4 regions of the Psychromicrobium lacuslunae genome follow, and region 4 is predicted to be linked to each of the others. Evidence: riboswitches for the same ligand, from Rfam matches in the RefSeq annotation. Region 4 holds a riboswitch; each other region holds the start of a gene.
The links. Region 4 has a riboswitch for thiamine pyrophosphate ahead of thiC (phosphomethylpyrimidine synthase ThiC). Riboswitches for the same ligand answer to the same signal wherever they lie in the genome.

Region 1 (5,426 bases), 1.2 Mb from region 4:
AGTTCGGTGGCCAGCTGGCCTTGTGTCCAGCCTTTCTCGATCCGGGCGTCGCGAAGCAACTGGGCGACGGATTCTGCGGTTTCCTGAATGTCAGTAGTCACAGGAAGAAAATATCACAAAACGCATATTGATGACGAATTTCTTGCTAAAGATTCGATAACGTCAAGAAAATAGTCGTGACATGCGATAAATCTAACGTCCCCACACCACGTTCCAAGCACCCAAGCTGATCGAAACCCAGACCGCGAGAGCCGAAACGAGCACCCCGAAGGCAATGATCAGCACGTCACGGCCGGAAAAGCTGCTTTCCCGAGCCCAACTACGTTCTTTGCCACCGAAACCGCGGGCTTCCATGGTGACGGCTAACCGGGTGGCACGGCGCACCGATTGGATCAAAAGCGCCATCGCTTGACCAAGATTAGCTTTAGCCCTGCTCAGGAACGAGCCACTGGCCCCCACCCCACGAGCTCGGCGAGCCATACTCAGCGTCTGCCACTCTTCGGCCATTACGCCAATCAGCCGCATCGCCGCGAGGGTGCCCATCACAAATCGCGGTGAAAGCCGCCATTTTTGCGCGAGTGCGGTAGCCAGGTCGCTGGGATCGGTGCTGAGCACCAGGAGTGCTGCAGGCAGGGCGATCGCTATACCGCGAACCCCAATCGCAATGCCGGTAGCCAAGGAACCCTCGCTAACACTGAGATACCCCCAGTCGAGCAACACTCGGCCAGAATCCGCCGAAGCCAAAGCAGTGCCCCAGGCAGCCAGGGTGAGCGCGACCAGGACCGGCCAGATCCGCTTCAGCAAAGTCCACCAGGAAACGCCGCTCAGCGGGAACACCACGAGCAAGCAAAGCAACACCACACTGCCGGAAACCCAATCCACCGAGAGAGCGAGCGAGAAGGTGAGCAGAAAAACCGCTACCAGCTTGCTCAGCGGGTTCGCCGCCGCCAACCAGCCGCCGTTCACCGGCCAGGCCTCCTCTCAGAGGTTAGTCGAGGGTCGGAAAGCCTTGACTCGGGTTGTTCAGGCATCAGTAGTTGCCTGCTGTTGAGCGCTTCAATGAACTGCTCGTCATGGCTTACCGAAACCACCGCGCTGCCTTCGAGCAGCGCTGTCCGGAGCAGTTCGATGAGGGCCGCCCAGGTCAGCGCGTCCTGTCCGAAGGTGGGCTCATCGAGGATCAATAGCTTTGGCTTGGCCGCCATCACGGTGGCCACCGAAAGTCGGCGCTTTTGACCGCCGGAGAGGGTGAATGGATTCGCTTCGGCAAAGTCAGCCAGGCCCAAGGCCTCAAGCAATTCATCGACTCGAGCGGCCCACTCCTTTTCGGCGCCCTCCTTTTCGGTGCCGCGGCGTCCTTGATGTCGCAGGCCGAAGGCAAGCTCGTCGCGCACATTTCCGGTAACAAACTGATGCTCCGGTTCCTGGAAGACACTGCCAATCCGAGCAATCAGATCTTTGGCTTTCCAGCTCCTCGGCTGAGCGCCAAGGCCATCGGCGAGTTCCGGCTCCGCCTTCAACACACCGGAAATCGGCTTGAGCAAGCCGCCAAGGGTGAGCGCCAGGGTGGATTTACCGCTGCCATTCGGTCCGGTAATTGCGAGCGCCTGACCGGCCTGTATTTCCAGGTTCAAGCCCTGCGCGGCAGCAACAGCTCTGCGACCTACTGCTAAGGACTCGGTAGTCATCAGCTGCCGGCCGGGTGTCGAGTTGAACGGCGGCAGCTCTGGCAGATGCTCGGGCAGCCAGATACCTTGCGCAGCCAAGGCTTCGCCCCTCGCTACTAGCACCTCCCTAGGAGTGCCGTCAGCTTCCAAACCGCCCTGCGCATTTAGCACCAGAACTCGGTCAACCTGGTCACGCCAGACCTCCACCCGGTGTTCCACCACGATCAGGGTGGCCGAGCGATCAGCCAAGGCGCTGGCAACAGCGTCGCGCACCTCGAGTACGCCCTCGGGGTCCAGGTTGGCGGTTGGCTCGTCGAGTAGAACCAATCCGGGTTGCATGGCCAGAATTCCGGCCAGCGCCAGCCGCTGTTTTTGACCACCGGAAAGCGAACTGCTCGGATGGTCAAGCGGCAGATCGAGGCCGACCGCGCGCAGCGCGTCGTTGACCCGCGGCCAGATCTGTTCGGGCGGTACCGAGAGGTTCTCCGCGCCGAAAGCGACATCGTCACCAACCCGGGGCAAGATCACCTGGGTCTCCGGGTCTTGCTGCATCAATCCGGCTCGGCCACGGCTTGCCCTGGGATGTGTGCCGTCCAGGGCCAGGGTGCCGGTTTCCTCAGCATCGCCGTCTCCCAGCACACCCGCTAAGGCGTGCAGCAGAGTGGACTTCCCCGAACCGGAAGGGCCTAGCAGCAGTACCCGTTCACCGGGCGCAATACTGAAGTCAAGTCCGTGCAGCACGGCTGCGGCACGATCGGCGCGGCGGAAAGACCAGTTCTCCGCCGTGATCCGCGCCGGGCCAGATCTGGTTGCCGGCACGCTCAGACGATCGGTTCCCGATGCGCGTTCCTGGCTCCCAGGCTTGATAACGCCCCGGTGCGCGCGAGTCCGCGAGTAGCCAGCCAAGAGAGCAGTCCAGCGATCACGGCGCCAGAAATCATGCAGAAGACGATGTAGACGGCTTTGAAATCAGCTGTGTATTCGATGTTCCAGCCCCAGAGCAGGAAGCAGTCGTTAATGCCACACATGAGGCCAGCCGCCGCTCCGGCCAGCACCGAGGCGGGAAGCCGCCAGGAACGGTAGCGGAAAGCAGCGAAGACGAGTTCGGCGCCCAGGCCTTGCAAGATGCCGGAAAGCAGTACTGTGCCGCCATAGGGGGATCCGGCAATGAGTTCGCCGGTTGCGGCCACCATTTCGCAGAACAGTGCCGCGCCAGGTTTGCGGATCACTAGCCCGCCGAGCACCGCCGGGATGAACCAGCCACCGGACCAGAGCGCGCTGAGCGGCGGGTATCCGGCGGAAAGCACACTAATTCCGGTGGCCAGAGCCGACCAGGCCCAGAAAATGACGCCACCGGCGACCGCAATCACCGCGGCGACCACAATATCCACTACTCGCCAGCGGTAGCTAACTGGGGTTGAGGTTGTACTAGTCATGCTTCCTCCTTTTCAGGAGGGGCGGCGGGCTTTCACACGCCGAAGAGCGCTCGACTCCCTTCGCCGGTACTAACCGGATCAGGTTCGAGGGTCTGCGGTTATCCGCACTCTCAGCGCCCACCTCGCGGCGGCGCTCCCCTGTCGTAACTTTGCTGTCTAAGTTTACACCGACTTAACCCACACCGAGTGTGCAGATCTACATCTTAAAACAGGGTCATAAGATGTAGATCTGCACACTCGGCCGGTGGAACGAGGTGACTGGGTGAGGAGCTGCTTAGGTCAGATCCCGGGACTTATTGAACTTGGCAATGGCGCGCTGCGCGCCTCGACCGGTCAGGGTCTGGATGATCGCGGCGACCGTAGCTGAGACGATCGCGAAGGTCAGCGCGGAACGCAGGCTATGTTCCAGGTTCTCGCCGTCCTTGGGCGGCGCATTCCCGGTGGTTTTCGTCCAGATCGTGTCCACCAGCTTATTCGCGGCGAAGCCGGCGCCGAAGCTGATTCCCGCGGCCAAAAGTTTGAACAACAGATTCATGTCTTCAGCCTACTTCAGAGTTCCAGCTTGCGCGGTCAAGATGCAATTGACCGGCTGCTGATAGGACAGCTGAGCGTTGACTTTCCAGTCCTTACTCTCACCGGCTGGGACGCCCTTGAGCACCACGACGCCGCGCGCCATCACATCCGAACTCGCCGTCACCCAATCCACGGTGACCACCAGATCAGCGGTTTCGGCCGTCGAATTTTTCACCTTGCCACTCGCAGAAACGGCGCCCGGTTTGGTGGAGCACTGAGCCAAGGTGGTGTTGGCCCGGATACCTTTGGCACCGTCCAGCGCTGGAATCTCGGGCAACTGCGGAGAGATCAGCCCTTGACTGGCCTGGGCGCTCGAACTGCTCGGTGCACTACTGGAGTTCGAGTCCTTGGACTCCCCTGGGGTACAAGCTGCCAAACCGAGAACCGTCAGCGTCGCCACCGCAATGCTGGCGATGCCGCCAGCGCCAGGCAGACCGCCCTTACTCATCGGGATGCTGTCTTTTCCAACTCGGTATTTCATAATCTCCTAGGAGTTGTTCTTCCGGCGGCGTGCTGCGAAAAGCACCAGCAGGATGCCGATCAAGAGCACCGCTCCGCCTGCACCGAAGAGCCAGATATTGTCGACACCGGTGTTCGGTAGCGGCTTGGTCTTCGGGTCCAGCGCGGTCTTCACGCTCGACGGCGGCGAGACAACCGGTGATTTGCCGTTACTGCTTCCGGTCGCGGTGGCGGTATTGAAGACGGCTCCGGCAGCCACGTCAGCGGCGCTGATCCGGTAGGGATCCGAGGTGCAGGTCACCGAGCTGCCCGGTGCGAGCTGAGGCACCGTGCAGTTCAGCTTGACCCCAGCGTTGCTGAGCAGCTGATCGGTGACACTCAGTTTGAGCAGCGTGGTGTTGCCAGTATTGCTCAGCGTAAAGCTGTAAACAATGGTGTCTCCAGCATCTTTCCGGCCATTGCCATTGGCGTCCTGTACCGCTCCGGCCTTCTTGAGTAGCTGCAGGCTAGACGTCGGATCCAAATTCTTGGTCACCGAGTCCGGATCGCTGACAATCGGTTTGCCGTCCGGCGTCTTGCCGCCAGCGGTCGCAGTGTTCTTGACCGCCCCGGCATCCACATCGGCCTGAGTGACCGTGTACAGCGCGCTGCAGTCGGTGCTAGCACCCGCTGCCAAGCTTGCCGCAGCACAGCTGACCTTCACCAGTGGATCGTTCACGGCGACGCCCGTGACCGTGCGAGTCCCGGTGTTCTTTACGGTGAAGAGGTACTCAATGCTGTCCCCGGCGTCGAGCTTTCCGTTCCGGTTCAGATCCTTGGTCTGGCCGATCTTCTTCTCCAGGCTGAGGCCGTCACGCACCGTGAGCGGCTGGGTTGCCGTTGAGGTCACCGAATCGATCTTCGTCTCGCCGTGCTGCGCCGTGGCTTGCGCGGTATTCACTACCTCGCCGATATCAGTATCAGCTTGGGTGATCGAGTATGTCGCGGTGCAGTCAACGCTCTCGCCGGGCGCGAGCTCGGTGCTCGGGCAGGAGATCTGCACCCCGGCCGCGGTCAGTTTGCCATCGGCAACACTCACCGCGGTGACCGGCACATTGCCGGTGTTCTGCACGGTGAATTTGTAGTCGATGCTGTCCCCGGTGGCCAGCTGGCCGTCGTTATTCAGGTCGTGGGTGCCCGCGATCTGCTTTACAAAGCCCAGCATGGGCTTCTGATCGAGCGGCACCGTGACCCCGGCGGTGGCCTCAGCAACCGCCGAGCCATCTGGCTTATTGCCATTGACTACCGCGAC
Region 2 (5,426 bases), 490 kb from region 4:
CCAGCTACCGCGATCTGACCGTTCTGGAAGACCTCAACCAGCACGAACTCATTCAATTCCGACATGATGCTCCCTCACGAGAATCAGCAATGCTCAGCAAGTTAACCAACTTTGCCATGTGAACTCGAAACCAGCTCAAAAAGCACTTCGCGCTTGGTGATATCGGCTGTCAGTAGCTTCACTTTCACCGTACTGCCGACCTCTACCTCGCCACTGAACTGGCAGGGCGCAGCGACCGCTGGTTGTTGGATCTGCACCGTGCAGCGCGCCAGTTCGGGACGACTGGCTGCGGTCTGAGCCGTTGCCGGGCCGTTGGCCGCTTCGGCTCGTCCGGCGGTTTTTCGCGGACCCGCTACCACCACAGCGTCGAATTCTTCGCCAAGATGCGAGCTGAGCAACGCAGCTTCCACGATATCCAAAGCCGCTCGCTCAACTTGCCCGGCCAGCTGATCGGAGGCGCTCATCAACTCCGGCAACCGGGGGAGCGCTTCCCGCACCCAGTCCGGCACCGGCTCACCGGCGCTCAACGCGGCACAGGTGGTCAGCACGAAACGATCGACTAAACGCCTCAAGGGAGCAGTGGTGTGCGCATAGCTGGCAGCAACCGCTGCCTGGACGGTGTGTTCGGGTAACGTCCCGTCGAAGGAGGTGTACGCGGCTCCGCGGAAAAGCGAGGTGGCGGCATGCATCAGCGCAAGCTGCCGCGGATCGGCGATATCGAGGGAACGTAAAAACTCCCCATAGGCCATTCCGGCGGGCCACGGTTTCCCCAGCGCCACCGCCTGTGCTCGGAATTTTTCCAAGGCAGCCTGATCCGGAGCTGGCATGGTGCGTAACAAGCCGACTTTACCGTCGAGCATGAGCTGAGCCGCCGCCATCCCGGTCAGCAGCGAGATTTGCGCGTTCCAGTCCTCTATTGCCAGCGCTGGCCTGAAGATCAACTGGTAACCACCGTTGGCGTGTGCCACTTCCTGCTGGGGAGTATTCAGGCTGGCGCCGCCGCGTTGCCGCTCCAGTTCAATGCGGTACTGGCCGATTTCTTTGAGTAGCTGCAGAGTGCTCAAGTAGTCGGAACTGGTGCCAGCCTCTAGTTCCTGCTGCGCTTGCTGGTAGTCAAGCCTGGCAATCGACTTGATTTGAGCGCGGCGCACAGCGACCGCCGAGGTCTGCCCCTGCTGATCCAGCTCGATCTGCCAGACGAAGGCGCCCCGTAATTGATCGGCCAGCAGGCTGGCGGCGGCTTCGCTCATTTCAGCCGGGTGCAACGGGATCCGGCCGTCGGGGGTGTAAATAGTTTGACCGCGACGGCGCGTTTCGGCGTCCAAGGCGCCATTGGGCGGCACAAAAGAAGGAACGTCGGCGATGGCATAGTGCACCCGGTAACCGCTTGGGGTGCGTTCCAAATACATTGCCTGGTCCAAATCCATTGACCCTGGTGGGTCGATGGTGATGAAGGGCAGCTGACTGAGATCGAGTTCGGGCAGCTTATGGTGCTGCAGGCTGTTGGACAGCTCAGCCATCACCTCGTCGCTGAACTGCTCCTCGAGCTTGAATTCAACTCGTAACTGGGCAAGGGCTGCTTTGAGCTGGACGTCATCGTCTGGCACAACAATCTGAGAGTGAGGCACCAGCTCAGCCTATCTCGATCAAAGAAAGCGAGGTCAACTCCAGGCCAGTATGGAAGTTCATGATCGGTGGCAACTGGGAGCTTAGGCATAAAGTTACCTTCATGACGGATCGTTTTGTGCTCGACTTGCTCGGCGTGATGGCTTACGGTGAGCTCTCCGCCTTTGAGCGGCTGTCCTCCGACGCCAGGTTCTCGCCCACGCTGCACGACCGGGCAGTACTGGGCCGGATGGCGGTGCTAGAGTTTGAGCATTTCGAGTTGGTGGTTGCCCGGCTGGCGGACCTCGGCTACGAGGCGGAGAGCGTGATGCGGCCCTTTCAAGCCTCGATCGATTCTTTTCATGATCGCACTCGACCCGCTGATTGGTACGAGTCGATTATGAAGGCCTATGTCATCGATACCATTTCCGCTGACTTCTACACCGCGGTCAGCCAGCTGCTGGACACTCCGACCCGTGATCTGGTGGCCGAGATTCAGGCACCAGGGGAGGCCCTGGTATTGCAGGGCAGGCTGCGTAAGATGCTTGATGATGAGCCCAGGCTAGCTTCCCGCCTGGCGCTTTGGGGGAGGAGGCTGGTGGGCGAAGCGCTCACCCAGGCTCAGCGCGTCAGCATTGAAAGCGGCTTCCTGCCCGAAGAGAGCAGTTTCCGTGGAGAGCTTATGGCGGACCTTACCAAGCAGCACTCTCGCCGGATGAGCCAGCTGGGGCTGACCGCCTGATCACCAGTTCCGCGCTGATTTTAGTTCTGCTCTGGCGCCAGTTCACCGAGTTCACGGTTCTCACCGAGTTCACGGAATTCATGGATTTCACGGATTGCTCTCTTGAGTTCGGCCGCAGCGGCCTGAGGATCACTGGCCTCGGTAATCGCGCGCACCACCACCACTCGGCTCGCACCAGCGGCCAACACCGAACGGATATTAGTTTCATCGATGCCGCCAATCGCAAACCACGGTTTGACGCTGTGCTGGCTGGCAGCGAACTCAACGAGTTCCAGCCCGACGGCGTCCCGGCCGGGTTTGGTGGGTGTGGCCCAGAGCGGACCGACACAGAAATAATCAACTGGGCTGTGCTGGGCGAGTTCGACCTGAGCGGGGTTGTGGCAAGATAAACCGGCGAGCACCTCAGGCAACAGCTGGCGCATGCTGGTAACCGGCAGATCTTGCTGACCAAGGTGAAGCACCGGAGCTGTGCTAAGTAAGGCAATATCCGCGCGGTCATTAACCGCCCACAGTTTGCCGTGCCGCTCAGCAACGCTCCGCAGCACCTCAAGCGCCTCCAACTCGGCGGCTGCCTCGATCTGCTTATCTCGGAGCTGAATAATGTCCACCCCGCCGGCATAAGCCTCCTCGAGGAAGCTGGCTAGGTCGCCGCGAGCGGTTCTGGCATCAGTACACAAATATAGAGAGGCGTCGAGAAGGCTGTTCACTCAACCAGCCTAGCCGCTGGCCCGACAGCATTCCTTGTTGCTTTGGCACTGCGCTCGAACTGGGCCCGGGCGGAACTGGACCTGGGCGGAACTGGGCAGCGGCAAGCCGGACGGTTAGACTGAAGACACCGCGGGAGCCCGCCGTCCAAGGGCTGAGAGGGTGTGTCTAACGAGCACACCGACCGTCATACCTGATCCGGATCATACCGGCGTAGGGAAGGAAAACACTGTGCCTGTCCCAGCTGTGGCTCGCGCCCGGGTCGTCGACGTCGCCGTCATCGGTGCCGGAGTGATTGGCCTCAGCATTGCCTGGCGGCTAAAACGAGCCGGACATTCGGTGCTCATTATTGATCCGGACCCGGGTTCCGGAGCCAGTTTTGCGGCTGCCGGGATGCTGGCCCCGGTGACCGAGTTCCACTTCCAAGAGCAGGCGTTGCAAGAGCAACTGTTGCGCTCTGCAGCGCTCTGGCCCGGTTTCGCCAGTCAGCTCGATGCCGATATTGGTTACTGCGCTCAAGGCACCTTGCTGCTCGGTGTGGACGCAGCGGACCGGCGGGCCCTAGTCGAGTTAATGGCGGCGCAAAGCGAGCTGGGAGTACCAACACAAGCTGTGAGCTCACGGGAACTCCGGAGTCAGGAGCCATTTTTAGCGGCCGGGTTGAGCGGGCACTTCGTGCCCGGCGACCACCAGGTTGATCCGCGAAAACTTTGTATGGCGCTGCTCGCTGGGCTTGATTTAGTGCGGCACAGAGCGCTCCGGTTGAGCCCGGGGAAGGTGCATCTGGAGGATGGCTCGAGCGTGCTGGCCGAGCAGGTGGTGGTGGCCAACGGGGTGGCTGCCGCCGAATTGCTTGGCCCTTCACTGGCGCCCCGGCTGCGGCCGGTACATGGAGATATCTTGCGACTCTCGGTGCCCGGTGAGCTGAGTCCGCTGCTTAGTCACACCGTTCGTGCCCTGGTAAGAGGCTCTTCGGTGTACCTGGTACCGCGTCAGGACGGCAGCCTGGTGATCGGCGCGAGCCAACGCGAGGACGCCTCCTCGCTGCCATCGGCGGGCGCTGTCTACGCTCTGCTGAGGGACGCCCAAGCATTGCTCCCCGCGGTTGCTGAGCTCGCGCTGAATGAGGTGACTGCGCGCGCTCGGCCAGCCACCGTGGATAATGCACCGCTGCTGGGCCGGGTGTCTGAGCAGGTGCTGTTGGCCACCGGATTCTTCCGGCACGGAGTTTTGCTTGCTCCGCTGGCCGCCGAAATATCGCTGCAGTTATTGACGGGTGATCCGGCCGCGACCCCGCTTGGTTTTAGACCGCAGCGCTTCAGGGAAAAACAGGGTGACGGGCGGCGTTCGCCCCTTCTGGATCGAGGAACGGGCAGATGAAAATCATGGTGAATCGCCGCGCGCAGGAACTCGAGGCGGGCGCAACAGTGCTTGAGCTGGTCGCGCTGCACACTGGTCGGAGCTTATTTGAGAGTGGCCAGCCAAGCGACGGCGGCAGGCTCGGCATCGCGGTGGCTCGCAATGGCGAGCTGGTGCCGCGTCGTTGCTGGGCCGCAATGGAGCTCAATGAAAGCGACGAGTTGGACCTGGTGACCGCGGTACAAGGAGGATAACGATGGAAGATGTTCTGCAGATTGACGGCGTCACGCTGGGTTCCCGGCTCATCATGGGCACCGGCGGTGCCAGTAATCGTCAAGTACTTACCGACGCCCTACTCGCCTCCGGGACCGAGTTGACCACGGTGGCGTTACGCCGTCATCATGCCGGTTCCGATAGTTCGCTCTTTCAGTTGCTGGCCGAGCATTCAATTCGGCCACTGCCCAACACAGCCGGTTGTTTCACGGTTCGCGAGGCGGTGCTGACGGCTGAGTTAGCCAGGGAGGCGCTAGAAACTCATTGGCTCAAGTTAGAGGTTATTGCGGACCAGGACAGCTTGCTTCCCGATCCGCCGGAACTGCTCGAGGCGGCGGAGGAGCTGGTTCGTCGAGGCTTTGTGGTCTTTGCTTACAGCAATGACGATCCGGTGCTGGCGAGGCGGTTAGAGGACCTCGGGGTGGCAGCGGTGATGCCTCTCGGCTCGCCGATTGGCAGCGGACTGGGCATTCTCAATCCGCATAATATTGCGCAGATCGCCGAGCGAGCCTCGATCCCGGTGATCCTGGACGCTGGAATTGGCACCGCTTCGGACGCCAGCTTAGCGATGGAATTAGGTTGCGACGCGGTTTTGCTAGCGAGCGCAGTCACCCGGGCAGAGAATCCCGCCCGGATGGCGGCGGCGTTCCGGCACGCGGTGATCGCGGGCCGGTTAGCCGCGCTATCCGGGCGGATTCCTCGTCGTCAGCAAGCGTTAGCTTCCTCGAGCATGCTGGGCAGG
Region 3 (5,426 bases), 1.4 Mb from region 4:
CGGGTAGCTGTCCCTCGCCGCGTTAAGGTGGTTCAGGTAACCGGTTGTGGTCTTGCTTGGCTGGTGTTCAAACATGTTTCCGGCCGGAATCCAACTTTCATGGAGCTCAAGTTCGGTAACAATCGCGCCGTGCGCACTATTTGCCCAGAATGCCTGTTCTCGGGTGGTCGGGGCTAGCCGGCTCGCTTCAGCCAAAGCCCGAGAGTAATCGCGTAGATAAAGTGCGTCTTGGGCTAAGTACCAGCGGAACGCCGAGTCCTCTAGAGTGCCACTGGCAAGGCCATCGATAAAAGGAAGCGCATCAATATCGGCGCGGACTGGGGCGATCCGCTGCCACCAATCCTGTTCTAGCTCAGCGGCGGTCGGTGCGGTTTCCAGGCCGCCGCGCTGCCAGAGTCCGGCAAAGTGGCTGACTGGACCGCTACCTTGGCCAACTCGAAGGTCTGCGCCGTGCTGGATACTCTCGGTCAGCCAGCGTTTGGCTTGCCGCACCGCTTCCGGCCAGGTCTCACCGGCCGCGCGACGGGTCGCCAAGGCTGAGGAAAGCGAGCAGCCGGTGCCGTGGGTATTGCTGGTTTGTACCCGGCGGCCCGGGAAATGACTGATCGTGGTTCCCTCAACCAGTGCGTCTGGGGCAAGGTCCCCATCGAGGTGTCCGCCTTTGGCCAACACGGCGACCTGAAACTTGAGCGATAGCTTGGTTGCTTGCTCAAGTGCTTCGGCCCAGTCGGTGGCCTGGGCCGAGTCGCTGAGGATGGCAAGCTCGGGCAGATTTGGGGTGACCAGATCGGCGTACCTCAGCAACTTCCGGAGCGCATCTTCGGCCTCGGCATCCAACAGCCGATCACCACTGGTGGCCACCATCACCGGGTCGATCACCACAATCGGCGGTCGTTGTTGCTCAAGCCATTTAGCGACCACCGCAATCACCTGTTGATTGGCCAGCATGCCGATTTTGACCGCGTCGATCTGCACATCATCGCTGACTGCGTTGAGCTGTTCGGCGAGGAATTCGACCGGCGGAAGGTGTACCGAGCGCACCCCTTGAGTGTTCTGCGCTACCAAGGCCGTCACCGCGGCCATGCCATAGCCGCCTTGCGCGGCAATGCTCTTCAGGTCGGCTTGGATTCCTGCGCCACCACTTGGATCGGTGCCGGCGATGCTGAGTACCCGGGGAATCTCGGTGGTTGAGGTGTCTAGTATTTGACTGCTCATGCTTTTCCTCGCCAGGCGATTGAGAGTTGACGGGCGGCGAGCTGGGGGTCCGCCGCCGAACAGATGGCGGAAACCACCGCTGCCCCGGCTGCCCCGGCCTGACGGAGACCGGGCAGATCTTCGACCCTTACGCCGCCGATGGCCACCGCCGGGAGAGTGCAGAACTCCAACAGTGCGCTGAAGCCTGCCAGGCTCAGTGCCGGTGGGGCATCGAGCTTTGTGGAAGTTGGATGCAGGGCTCCGATGCCAATGTAATCGACGCGCCCTGGTTCTTGGGCGGCCGACCGCAGTTCTTCAACGGTGCCGGCGCTCAAACCGATGACCGCCTCGGGGCCCAGGATCTTCCGAGCCAGTGAGACTGGCAGATCAGCCTGCCCAAGGTGCACGCCGTCGACCTTAATGCCCGATTCCCGAGCCGCCAGGAAGATGTCGATTCGGTCATTGATTAGCAGTGGAACGTGGCTCGGTAAGACTGCTGCCACCTCGCCCACGGTTTTGAGAAAAGCTGCCGCCGGGGCGTCCTTTTCACGGATTTGCACAATGGTTACTCCGCCGGCCACCGCTTGATGCACTATCTCAGCGAGTGGGCGTCCCTGTGCTGCAGCCTGTTTCGAATCGGTGACCAGATAGATAGAAAGATCAAGGGTCATTGGCCGACCTGCACAACCGTCAGTTTGGCACGGGCGGCCAGGTCATCGGGACCGATAGAGGCCAGGCTGTCCAGGAAGGCGGGGGCGAAACTGCCCGGTCCTTGGCTGTTACTGCTAGCGATCTCGGCGGCCACGGTGTAGACCGAGACGGCAGCGACAGTACTGGCCAGCCGATCGTTGCTCAATCCGGCGAAAGCCGCCATCACCGCCCCTAGCGCGCATCCTCCGCCGGTGATTCTGGTCAGTATTGGCGTTCCGTTGGAGCTGAGCACCCGCTGCTGCTGGTCAAGGATTAAATCTGTCGGGCCGGAGACCGCAACTACACTCCCTGCAGCAGCTAGAGTGATAGCTGACTCTTGTGCAGCCGCCACCTCGTCGGCAGCGTCCACGCCTCGCCCGCCCCTGCCGCTCCCGGCCAGCGCAATGATTTCGGAGGCATTGCCGCGAATCACGCTAGGGCGTAGCCCGCGGAGTTGTTGCGCAAGTGCCGTCCGGACTGGCAACGAGCCAACCGCCACCGGATCGAGCAGCCAAGGGCTGTCCGCGCGGTTAGCGCCCGAAACCGCTTCAAGCATTGCCTCACGCTGTTCGGCATGCGGGGTGCCGAGATTGATCAGCAGGCCGGAGGCAAGCTCCGCGAAAGAGCCAGCCTCCTTCGGAATGTCAACCATGGCGGGCGCTGCCCCCAGCGCCAACAGCACATTAGCGGTGAAGTTGGTCACTACGGTATTGGTGATGCATTGCACCAGGGGAGAGCGTTCGCGCAGTTCAAGCAGGGCAGACTGGCTGAAGCTGAGGAGTTGTTCTGGCGTGCGCATGGTGCGCGACATCCCTTCGCTAGTACGAACTAGATCAGGTTCGACGGGTGTGTTCTCAGCCTTCGGGGCACCCCGTGTCACGTGTTAACACCACGATAGCGCACCGGCTACCAACAGAGCTGCTGGGGGGTGCTGCTGGGGGGGTGCTGCTGGGGGGTGCTGCTAGGTGTTAATAGCGAAGGGCCGGCCCGAGCACCGAAGTGGTGTTCAAACCGACCCGCGCGGTGAGTGGCCGCGGCTCTCCGCTTCCGCTAGTTATTGCCTGTTATTCAGCAGCGCCGGTGATATTGACCAGCCAGTCGATACCGAATTTATCGGTGAGCATGCCAAAGGAGTCACCCCAGGGGGCCTTCTCCAGCGGCATTGAGACGGTGCCGCCCTCGGTGAGCTTGTCCCAGTAACCGCGTAGCTCGGCATCGTCGTCGCCACTGAGCGAGACTGAGAAGTTATTGCCCTCCTTGAGTTCACCCATATGCGCCGGAGTGTCCGAGGCCATCAGGGTGAAGCCGCTAGGGGTTTCCAGTTGGGAATGCATAATCAAATCGAGTTCTGCTGGCTCCACCGGTGCCTGGAATTCGCCGAAGGTGCTGGAGGTCAGTTCGCCGCCAAGTACAGACTGGTAAAACTCCATTGCCTCCTTCGCTTTGCCGTTGAAGCTGATGTAAGGGTTGAGTCGAGTGGCCATCTGAATCCTCCAATGTGTGAATGGTTACTCAGATCGTACTGCGGCCCTCCGACAAGGTCGATAGCTGCCAGCGCAAGCCTTGGATGATTGCTGCCAGGCCCAGTTCGAAAGCGGGGGCCGCGGTGTAGCGACCAAAGCGAGTTTCCCTGCTGGCCACCGCACGGCTAATCACCGGTGCCTCCGCCTGCAGCTCGCCGACATCAAAAATATTCTCCGGGGCGGTGACGTCCAAGGCCGAGCCGAAGATAAAGGATTCCAGCGCGACAATGGCATTCACGATCTCATCCTCAGGCCAGCCCGCGCGCTGAAAGCCCCGCGCCACTGCTTCATAGATCCTCAACGTCTGCGGGGAGTTGGTAATCGGCTGGACCGCTATCAATGGAATCAGCGGAGTGTGGTGGGCGAAGACGTCGCGATACGACCGAGCCCAGTCTTGAATGGCTTCATCCCAGGGCTTGCTGTCGAAACAGGCTACCTCAACCAAGGACATCAGGTGATCCTGGATCAGGATCAGCAGCTCCTGTTTTGAGCGCACGTGGTTGTAGAGCGCTGAGGGCGCCACATTGAGACGTTTGGCAAGCGCCGACATGGTGAGACCCTGGTAGCCCTCCTGACGGACCAGCTTGAGCGCGGTCTGAGTGATCCGGCCAAGCTCAAGCACCGCCTTAGTCGGTCGACCGGCCTTTCGGCGGACCTCGCTCTGCCGCCCTGCCGGGTCACTCGCCATGTTATTTCCTCCAGAAGTCAAGAATCGATTATCTCATCCGATAGCAGGCTGTCCTTTTTGCCAAATGTGACGTAAGCTACAATTAAATGAATTATATTCATTTAATTGTCAACGCCTAATGGCAGGCGCCTAACTATAGGCAGCTAGCTGTAGTCGCTAGCTGTGGCGGTAATACGGGTAGTGGGCACTAGCTACCGAGAGCAGAGTTGCAAGGGGAGTCATGAGCGTATTGAGCAGAGATGTCGTCATTGTCGGAGCCGGACCCTCGGGTCTGAGCGCCGCTCGTAAGCTGCGCCAGTCCGGTCTGAGCGTCGTGGTGTTAGAGGCGAGGGACCGGGTGGGAGGTCGAACCTGGACGAATCAGATCGACGGTGCCACCCTCGAAATCGGCGGACAGTGGGTTTCGCCTGATCAGACCGCGTTGCTCGGCCTACTCGAAGAACTCGGCCTGCAGACGTTTAGCCGCTATCGCGAGGGTGAGTCGGTCTATCTCTCGGCCGAGGGGCAGCGCACCCGTTATACCGGCGAATTGTTCCCGGTCTCGGCGCATACCGCAGCCGAGATGGAGAAGCTCACCGTGCTGTTGGATGAACTGGCCGCCGAGATTGGCGCCGAGGAGCCCTGGGCGCACCCCAGGGCCCGTGAGCTCGACACGATTTCCTTTCACCACTGGTTGCGTCAGCAGTCGGATGATGAAGAGGCCTGTAACTGCATCGGTCTGTTCATCGCCGGCGGCATGTTGACCAAGCCAGCGCACGCCTTCTCTGTTCTACAAGCCGTGCTGATGTCGGCCTCCGCTGGTTCGTTCAGCAACCTGGTGGATGACGCTTTCATTCTGGATAAGCGAGTGGTGGGTGGCATGCAGCAGGTCTCCGAGTTAATGGCGGCCGAGCTAGCTGAGGACGTAATACTCAACGCTCCGGTGCGCACTATCAGCTGGCAGCAGGACTCGGTGCGGGTGGAGGCCGAGGGCGTGAGCGTTGAGGCGCGTCGGGTAGTGATGGCAGTGCCGCCGAATCTCTATTCCCGGGTTTCCTTCAATCCGCCGTTGCCGCGTCGCCAGCATCAGATGCACCAGCATCAGTCGCTCGGCCTGGTGATCAAGGTCCATGCTGTCTACGACACCCCGTTCTGGCGTGCCGACGGGCTGTCCGGTACCGGTTTTGGTGCCGCAGAATTAGTGCAGGAAGTGTACGACAACACCAACTATGAGGATCCGCGAGGCACTCTAGTGGGCTTTGTTTCCGACGAAAAAGCCGATCATGCTTTTACGCTCAGTGCGGCGGAGCGCAAAGCTGCGATTCTGCAGTCGATCGCCAATTACCTCGGCC
Region 4 (5,426 bases):
AGTTCCTCGGCTCGATTTCGATCAGGCACCTCGGCAAAGCCGAGCAGCAAGGTGTCCTTGTTCCAGCGAGCCTGGTTGACTGTCAATTCGCCGTGTTCCTGAGTGTTGAAAATGACCCCGCGGACAAACCGCTCCTCCGGTGCATCGGTAAACAGTTCCACCGTCACCTCGCCGCGTATCCCATGTGGTTTACCGATCCGGGCTACTTGAACCTGCATACTTCTCCTGATCTAAGTTCAGCGACTCTCAACTCAACGATGAGGTTCTTAAAAAGAGAGGGCTCCGGCTAATGCCGGAGCCACAATCTTAGCGTGTTGCTCAGAAACCACCGATGCTGCGCAATGACTCACGCGGCTCGGGTTTCCGAACCTAGCGACGCCGGTCAGTATCGACGACGTCCACCCGGACCTGATCGCCACCGGCGAGGGCACCGATCACAGTCCGCAGAGCTCGCGCGGTGCGGCCTTGACGGCCAATCACCCGACCCAAATCCTCTGGATGAACCCGGACTTCTAGGGTCTCGCCGCGACGGTTATTCCGCAGCGCGACCTGCACGTCATCGGGGCTATCCACGATGCCGCGAACTAGATGCTCCAGAGCCTCAGCCAACAATTTACTCAGCCTCGGTGGTCTCTGCCGGAGCCTCAGCGGCTTCTTCGGCCGGAGCCTCTTCAGCCTTCTTCTTCGAGGTGATAGCTTCCTTCACGATCACCGAAGACTTCTCCGGTGCTACGAAAGCTTCTTTAGCGGTCTTGGTCTTCAAGCGGCCTTCCTGGCCGGTGAGTCCCTTGAACTTCTGCCAGTCACCGGTGATCTTGAGGATCGCGGCAACCTGCTCGGTGGGCTGAGCACCCACTGAAAGCCAGTACTGAGCCCGCTCCGAGTCGACCTCGATGAACGAGGGCTCTTCGGTGGGGTGGTACTTACCGATTTCTTCGATCGCACGGCCATCACGCTTGGTGCGTGAGTCGGCGACAACAATGCGGTAATACGGTGCGCGCATCTTACCGAAGCGCTTAAGGCGAATCTTTACGGCCACTTTTGTGGTCACTCCTGTTTCTGAAACGGGTCGAATCCTTGATCACGCTCCCGTGGGGCGGGCCGATTCCAAAGGATTCTGAAAGGACACAATGCGCGCACGGAGAGAGGGGCCGTGCGGATCGAGTACCTGATTATTATGCCAGATCCTTGATCTTCAGGCGAACCCGCCGCGCTACTTTCCGGTTTGCGCTCGGTTTAGGCATTCAGGAAGTACAAAGCCAACCTGGAGTCCTCATCCGCTGCAGCAATTTTGGCGGCAAAACTGGCCACTTGCTTGACCAGTCGATCGGCGGTCTGTCGGGGTTCTTCAAACTCCTCGGAGTCCGCCCATTCGGTGATCAACTCGTCGAGGCCTTCTGGGTCTTCCAAGTTGAGCAGTTCGGCGAAGACCTCGGTAACCGCATCGGGAACCACTAATAACTGATCCAGATCAACGTCGACCATGCCGAGTTCGGGTTTAACTCCGGTGGCATGTACTTTCTTCGCCGCCAACTCCGCGAGAATCTCAAGCTCCAGATCTGTCACGTCGCCAAAGTCAATGAGTTCAGCAGGCTGTGCCCCTTGAGATCTGGCATAATTACTGGCCTGTCGGTGATCTGCGATGAAAAGTTGATTTGTGGACATCCCGGCCTTCTTTCGACTCTAAGCGACTGTGTCCAGAGTAACCCGGATCCGGTTCAGCCAGGGGTCTTCAAAACGCAATTCGACTCCCGTGTTAGCGGTGGCAACGCCGTGGTCTTTCAACCTCTGCTCAAGGGCGCCCAAATCATCGGCGGTCGGCAATGAGATCCGTACCTCGGCCAGGCCAAGAGTGTCCTTCCGCGGCCCGGCTCCCCGAGAGTTCCAGACGTTCATGGCCATATGGTGGTGATAGCGGCCAGCGGAGACGAAGAGCGCTTGGTCATGCCAGCCGGCTGTCCTTTCGAAGCCCATCGTGTGCACATAGAAATCTTCTGCTCTCGCAACGTCGCCAACTTGCAGATGGACGTGCCCGACGGCGGCAGCGGCCTCCCCTTGGCCTTGCACCGCTGCCTCACTCAAATTCTCACTCAGAAAATGTTGCGGACTGAGTGGATTACTCGCCATCTGCACGGTATCGCCATCCCAGTTCCAGGTGTCCCGGGGACGGTCAAAGTACAGCTCAATACCGTTACCTTCTGGGTCATTGAAGTAGAAAGCCTCACTCACCAGATGATCTGCGCTGCCCACAAAAAGGCTTGGATCGAACTGGGCGGCGCTAGCTAGCGTCGCTGCCAGTGCTGCCCGATCCTCAAAAAGCAGCGCAGTGTGGAATAGCCCGGCTTCTCCCCTACCGGGCAACTGAAGATCATGCGCGTCGCTGAGCTTGACCAGTGAGGTGCTCCCCCGACCGAGCTCCACCCCTTGGGCACCCTCGTTGAGGACTTGCAAGCCCAATGCCCGCTGGTAATAGTCGGTCATTGCAGCCAGATTCTGCACCTTAAGGGTGACGGTTTGCATGGCCAGTCCGGCCGAGAGCAGGTCTTGATCAGTAGTCATACTCGATTCAATTAGTTGAAGCTTCAATTTATTCCTGACCACTCCGCGTCCCACACCTTCCCCAAGGTTTATCTGCTAGCCTCTTGCTATCCACACGGGTGCCCTTGGCAAAGGGCTGAGATCGGGCTGTTCCGCCTGCGACCGTTCGAACCTGTCCGGGTCATTCCGGCGAAGGAAGTAGGAAGTACTGCTATGTCTGCAGATCTATCCGAGCATCACACTGCCCAAAATCACCCCTCCCATACCTTGGATCACCTGGAGGAGGGCGAATTACGGGTACCGGTCACCAGAATCGCCTTGGACGATTCACCCGAAGGGGCGAATCCAGACTTCGTGACCTATCGAACCGCTGGCCCGGGCAGCGATCCGATCCGCGGCCTACCACCACTGCGCGCCGACTGGGTCTCCGGGCGTGGTGACGTCGAAACTTATCAGGGTCGAGGCCGCGAGCTTTCCGACGATGGCCGCTCGGCGGTGCGGCGCGGGGCGGCCTCGGCCGAATGGCAAGGAGCCAAACCGGAACCCCGGCGCGCAGTTTACGGTCGGCGGATCACCCAGATGCACTACGCGAAGGCTGGAGTGATCACCCAGGAGATGCGTTTCGTCGCGCTACGTGAGGATTGCGATGTCGAACTGGTCCGTTCCGAAGTTGCCGCCGGCCGGGCCATTATCCCGAACAACATCAACCACCCGGAATCCGAACCAATGATTATTGGCAAGGCCTTCTTGGTCAAGATCAACGCCAATATCGGCAACTCGGCGGTGACCTCGTCAATTGCCGAGGAGGTCGACAAAATGCAGTGGGCCACCCGCTGGGGGGCCGATACCGTGATGGATCTTTCCACCGGCGACGATATTCACACCACCCGAGAGTGGATTATCCGCAACTCTCCGGTGCCGATCGGAACCGTACCGATTTACCAGGCCTTGGAAAAGGTCAACGGAGATGCCTCCGCGCTGAGTTGGGAAATTTTTCGGGACACCGTGATCGAGCAGTGCGAGCAGGGCGTGGACTATATGACCATCCATGCCGGGGTTTTGTTGCGTTACGTGCCGCTGACCGCGAACCGGGTCACCGGCATTGTCTCCCGTGGCGGCTCAATTATGGCGGGCTGGTGCCTGGCTCATCATCAGGAGAACTTCCTCTACACCCACTTTGACGAACTCTGTGAGATCTTCGCCCAGTACGACGTCGCTTTCTCGCTGGGCGATGGCTTGCGTCCAGGCGCCACCGCCGATGCGAACGATGCCGCCCAGTTCGCCGAGCTGGATACCTTGGCGGAATTGACCGCGAGAGCCTGGGAATTCGATGTCCAGGTGATGGTGGAAGGCCCCGGCCACATCCCCTTCCACCTGGTAAGAGAGAATGTGGAACGGCAGCAAGAGCTTTGCAAGGGTGCGCCGTTCTACACTCTGGGACCTTTGGTCACTGACATTGCCCCGGGGTATGACCACGTGACCTCGGCGATTGGGGCTACCGAGATTGCCCGCTACGGCACCGCCATGCTTTGCTACGTGACGCCCAAAGAGCACCTTGGCTTGCCGAATAAAGACGATGTGAAGACCGGCGTGGTCACCTACAAGATCGCTGCCCACGCCGCCGATCTGGCTAAGGGACACCCCGGGGCGCACTTACGAGATGACGCTCTGTCCAAGGCACGCTTCGAATTCCGCTGGAAGGATCAATTCTCGCTCTCGCTGGATCCGGCGACCGCCGAGGCGTTTCACGATGAGACGCTGCCCGCCGAGCCAGCGAAAACCGCTCACTTCTGTTCGATGTGCGGGCCGAAGTTCTGCTCAATGCGGATCTCCCAAGATATTCGCGCCGAGTTCGGTGGAGCTACCGAGCAGGCGACTCTGGTTGCCTCAATCGAGGAGATGCAGGCCGGCTTGAGGGCGAAATCGGCCGAGTTTATCGCCGCTGGGGCGGAAATCTATCAGCCACGGGAAAAAGATCCGATCGGTGCTCCTCAGAACTGAGGCAGCCGAGATTGAGCTTGGCTTGGGTTACAGCGCTGCCACCATCACCACGCGGGCACCTAGTGCATCCAGGCCAAGCTCAGTCTCACGCTGGCGTAGCGCCGCCAGCCCAGCCGAGAAGTCCTCCAGCGTCACGAAACCCGCGGTTGAGTAAAACGGGGCGTTGAACGAAACATCTCGAAAAGTGCATAAAGTCATCTCTTGATAGCCTGCACGCGCAGCCCAAGCCTTTGCCGTCTCCAGCAGAAAACGCCCAAGCCCTTGCCCAGCCGCCGGCGGCAACACCGAGAGCTGCTCCAGGTGCGCCTCGCCATCGATCTCCTCGATCCTGGCTAGGCCGAAGATTCTGCCATCAGCTTCGGCCACCAAAGTCTGTAATGAGGCTTGATATTCCTCAGGGCTGCTTGCCGCTGGCAGGCCGGGCATCTCCAGTAGTTCATCGGCAGCACGTTCAATATCGGGCAACGATTGAAAATCATCCGGACGAGCTGGGCGAATAGTGAACTCCATACTGACGAGCCTAGCCGGGGCTGGACGGAAGCTAAACCAGCTCTGAATCAGGGCTGGTTCAGAGCTATACCTGAGCTGGACCTGAGCTGATCTGCGCCGAGTCAAGAATTGGCTAGAGTCAAAATGACGCCCTTGTCCTCGGTAAGAGAAAACGATTACTCTTAGTTTTTGAGCCCGCGCTCACCCGTTCTTCACGCACTGACCAAAGGTGGTTTCTGATGTTTCTCGGTATCGATATCGGCACCGGCAGCTCCAAAGGCGTGTTAGTCAGTAGAGACGGACGCATTCTCGACCGGGAAACAGTTGAGCACACCGTGAGCACACCTCAGCCGGGTTGGTACGAGTTCGACGCCGAACTGGTCTGGTGGGCCGAGATC

Region 1: another riboswitch for thiamine pyrophosphate. It lies ahead of UM93_RS11850 (ECF transporter S component); the one in region 4 lies ahead of thiC (phosphomethylpyrimidine synthase ThiC).
Region 2: another riboswitch for thiamine pyrophosphate. It lies ahead of thiO (glycine oxidase ThiO); the one in region 4 lies ahead of thiC (phosphomethylpyrimidine synthase ThiC).
Region 3: another riboswitch for thiamine pyrophosphate. It lies ahead of thiM (hydroxyethylthiazole kinase); the one in region 4 lies ahead of thiC (phosphomethylpyrimidine synthase ThiC).

What each region holds. Positions count from the first base shown of each region.
Region 1 is NZ_CP011005.1:2,508,393-2,513,818, forward strand. It holds gene UM93_RS11835 (UDP-N-acetylglucosamine 1-carboxyvinyltransferase) at 1-101, opposite strand, end outside; gene UM93_RS11840 (energy-coupling factor transporter transmembrane component T family protein) at 193-966, opposite strand; gene UM93_RS11845 (ABC transporter ATP-binding protein) at 963-2,486, opposite strand; gene UM93_RS11850 (ECF transporter S component) at 2,489-3,103, opposite strand; TPP riboswitch at 3,142-3,253, opposite strand; gene UM93_RS11855 (DUF4235 domain-containing protein) at 3,378-3,638, opposite strand; gene UM93_RS11860 (hypothetical protein) at 3,648-4,157, opposite strand; gene UM93_RS11865 (DUF11 domain-containing protein) at 4,164-5,426, opposite strand, start outside.
Region 2 is NZ_CP011005.1:1,827,473-1,832,898, reverse strand. It holds gene UM93_RS17935 (MinD/ParA family ATP-binding protein) at 1-65, opposite strand, end outside; gene UM93_RS08505 (RNB domain-containing ribonuclease) at 102-1,628, opposite strand; gene UM93_RS08500 (ferritin-like fold-containing protein) at 1,730-2,347, shown strand; gene thiE (thiamine phosphate synthase) at 2,368-3,054, opposite strand; TPP riboswitch at 3,175-3,290, shown strand; gene thiO (glycine oxidase ThiO) at 3,284-4,432, shown strand; gene thiS (sulfur carrier protein ThiS) at 4,429-4,665, shown strand; gene UM93_RS08480 (thiazole synthase) at 4,668-5,426, shown strand, end outside.
Region 3 is NZ_CP011005.1:2,743,640-2,749,065, reverse strand. It holds gene UM93_RS12880 (bifunctional hydroxymethylpyrimidine kinase/phosphomethylpyrimidine kinase) at 1-1,215, opposite strand, end outside; gene thiE (thiamine phosphate synthase) at 1,212-1,865, opposite strand; gene thiM (hydroxyethylthiazole kinase) at 1,862-2,683, opposite strand; TPP riboswitch at 2,678-2,768, opposite strand; gene UM93_RS12865 (VOC family protein) at 2,949-3,368, opposite strand; gene UM93_RS12860 (TetR/AcrR family transcriptional regulator) at 3,397-4,095, opposite strand; gene UM93_RS12855 (flavin monoamine oxidase family protein) at 4,316-5,426, shown strand, end outside.
Region 4 is NZ_CP011005.1:1,333,611-1,339,036, forward strand. It holds gene rimM (ribosome maturation factor RimM) at 1-218, opposite strand, end outside; gene UM93_RS06255 (RNA-binding protein) at 370-612, opposite strand; gene rpsP (30S ribosomal protein S16) at 614-1,039, opposite strand; gene UM93_RS06265 (hypothetical protein) at 1,237-1,665, opposite strand; gene UM93_RS06270 (VOC family protein) at 1,684-2,559, opposite strand; TPP riboswitch at 2,644-2,753, shown strand; gene thiC (phosphomethylpyrimidine synthase ThiC) at 2,752-4,539, shown strand; gene UM93_RS06280 (GNAT family N-acetyltransferase) at 4,567-5,049, opposite strand; gene UM93_RS06285 (FGGY-family carbohydrate kinase) at 5,268-5,426, shown strand, end outside.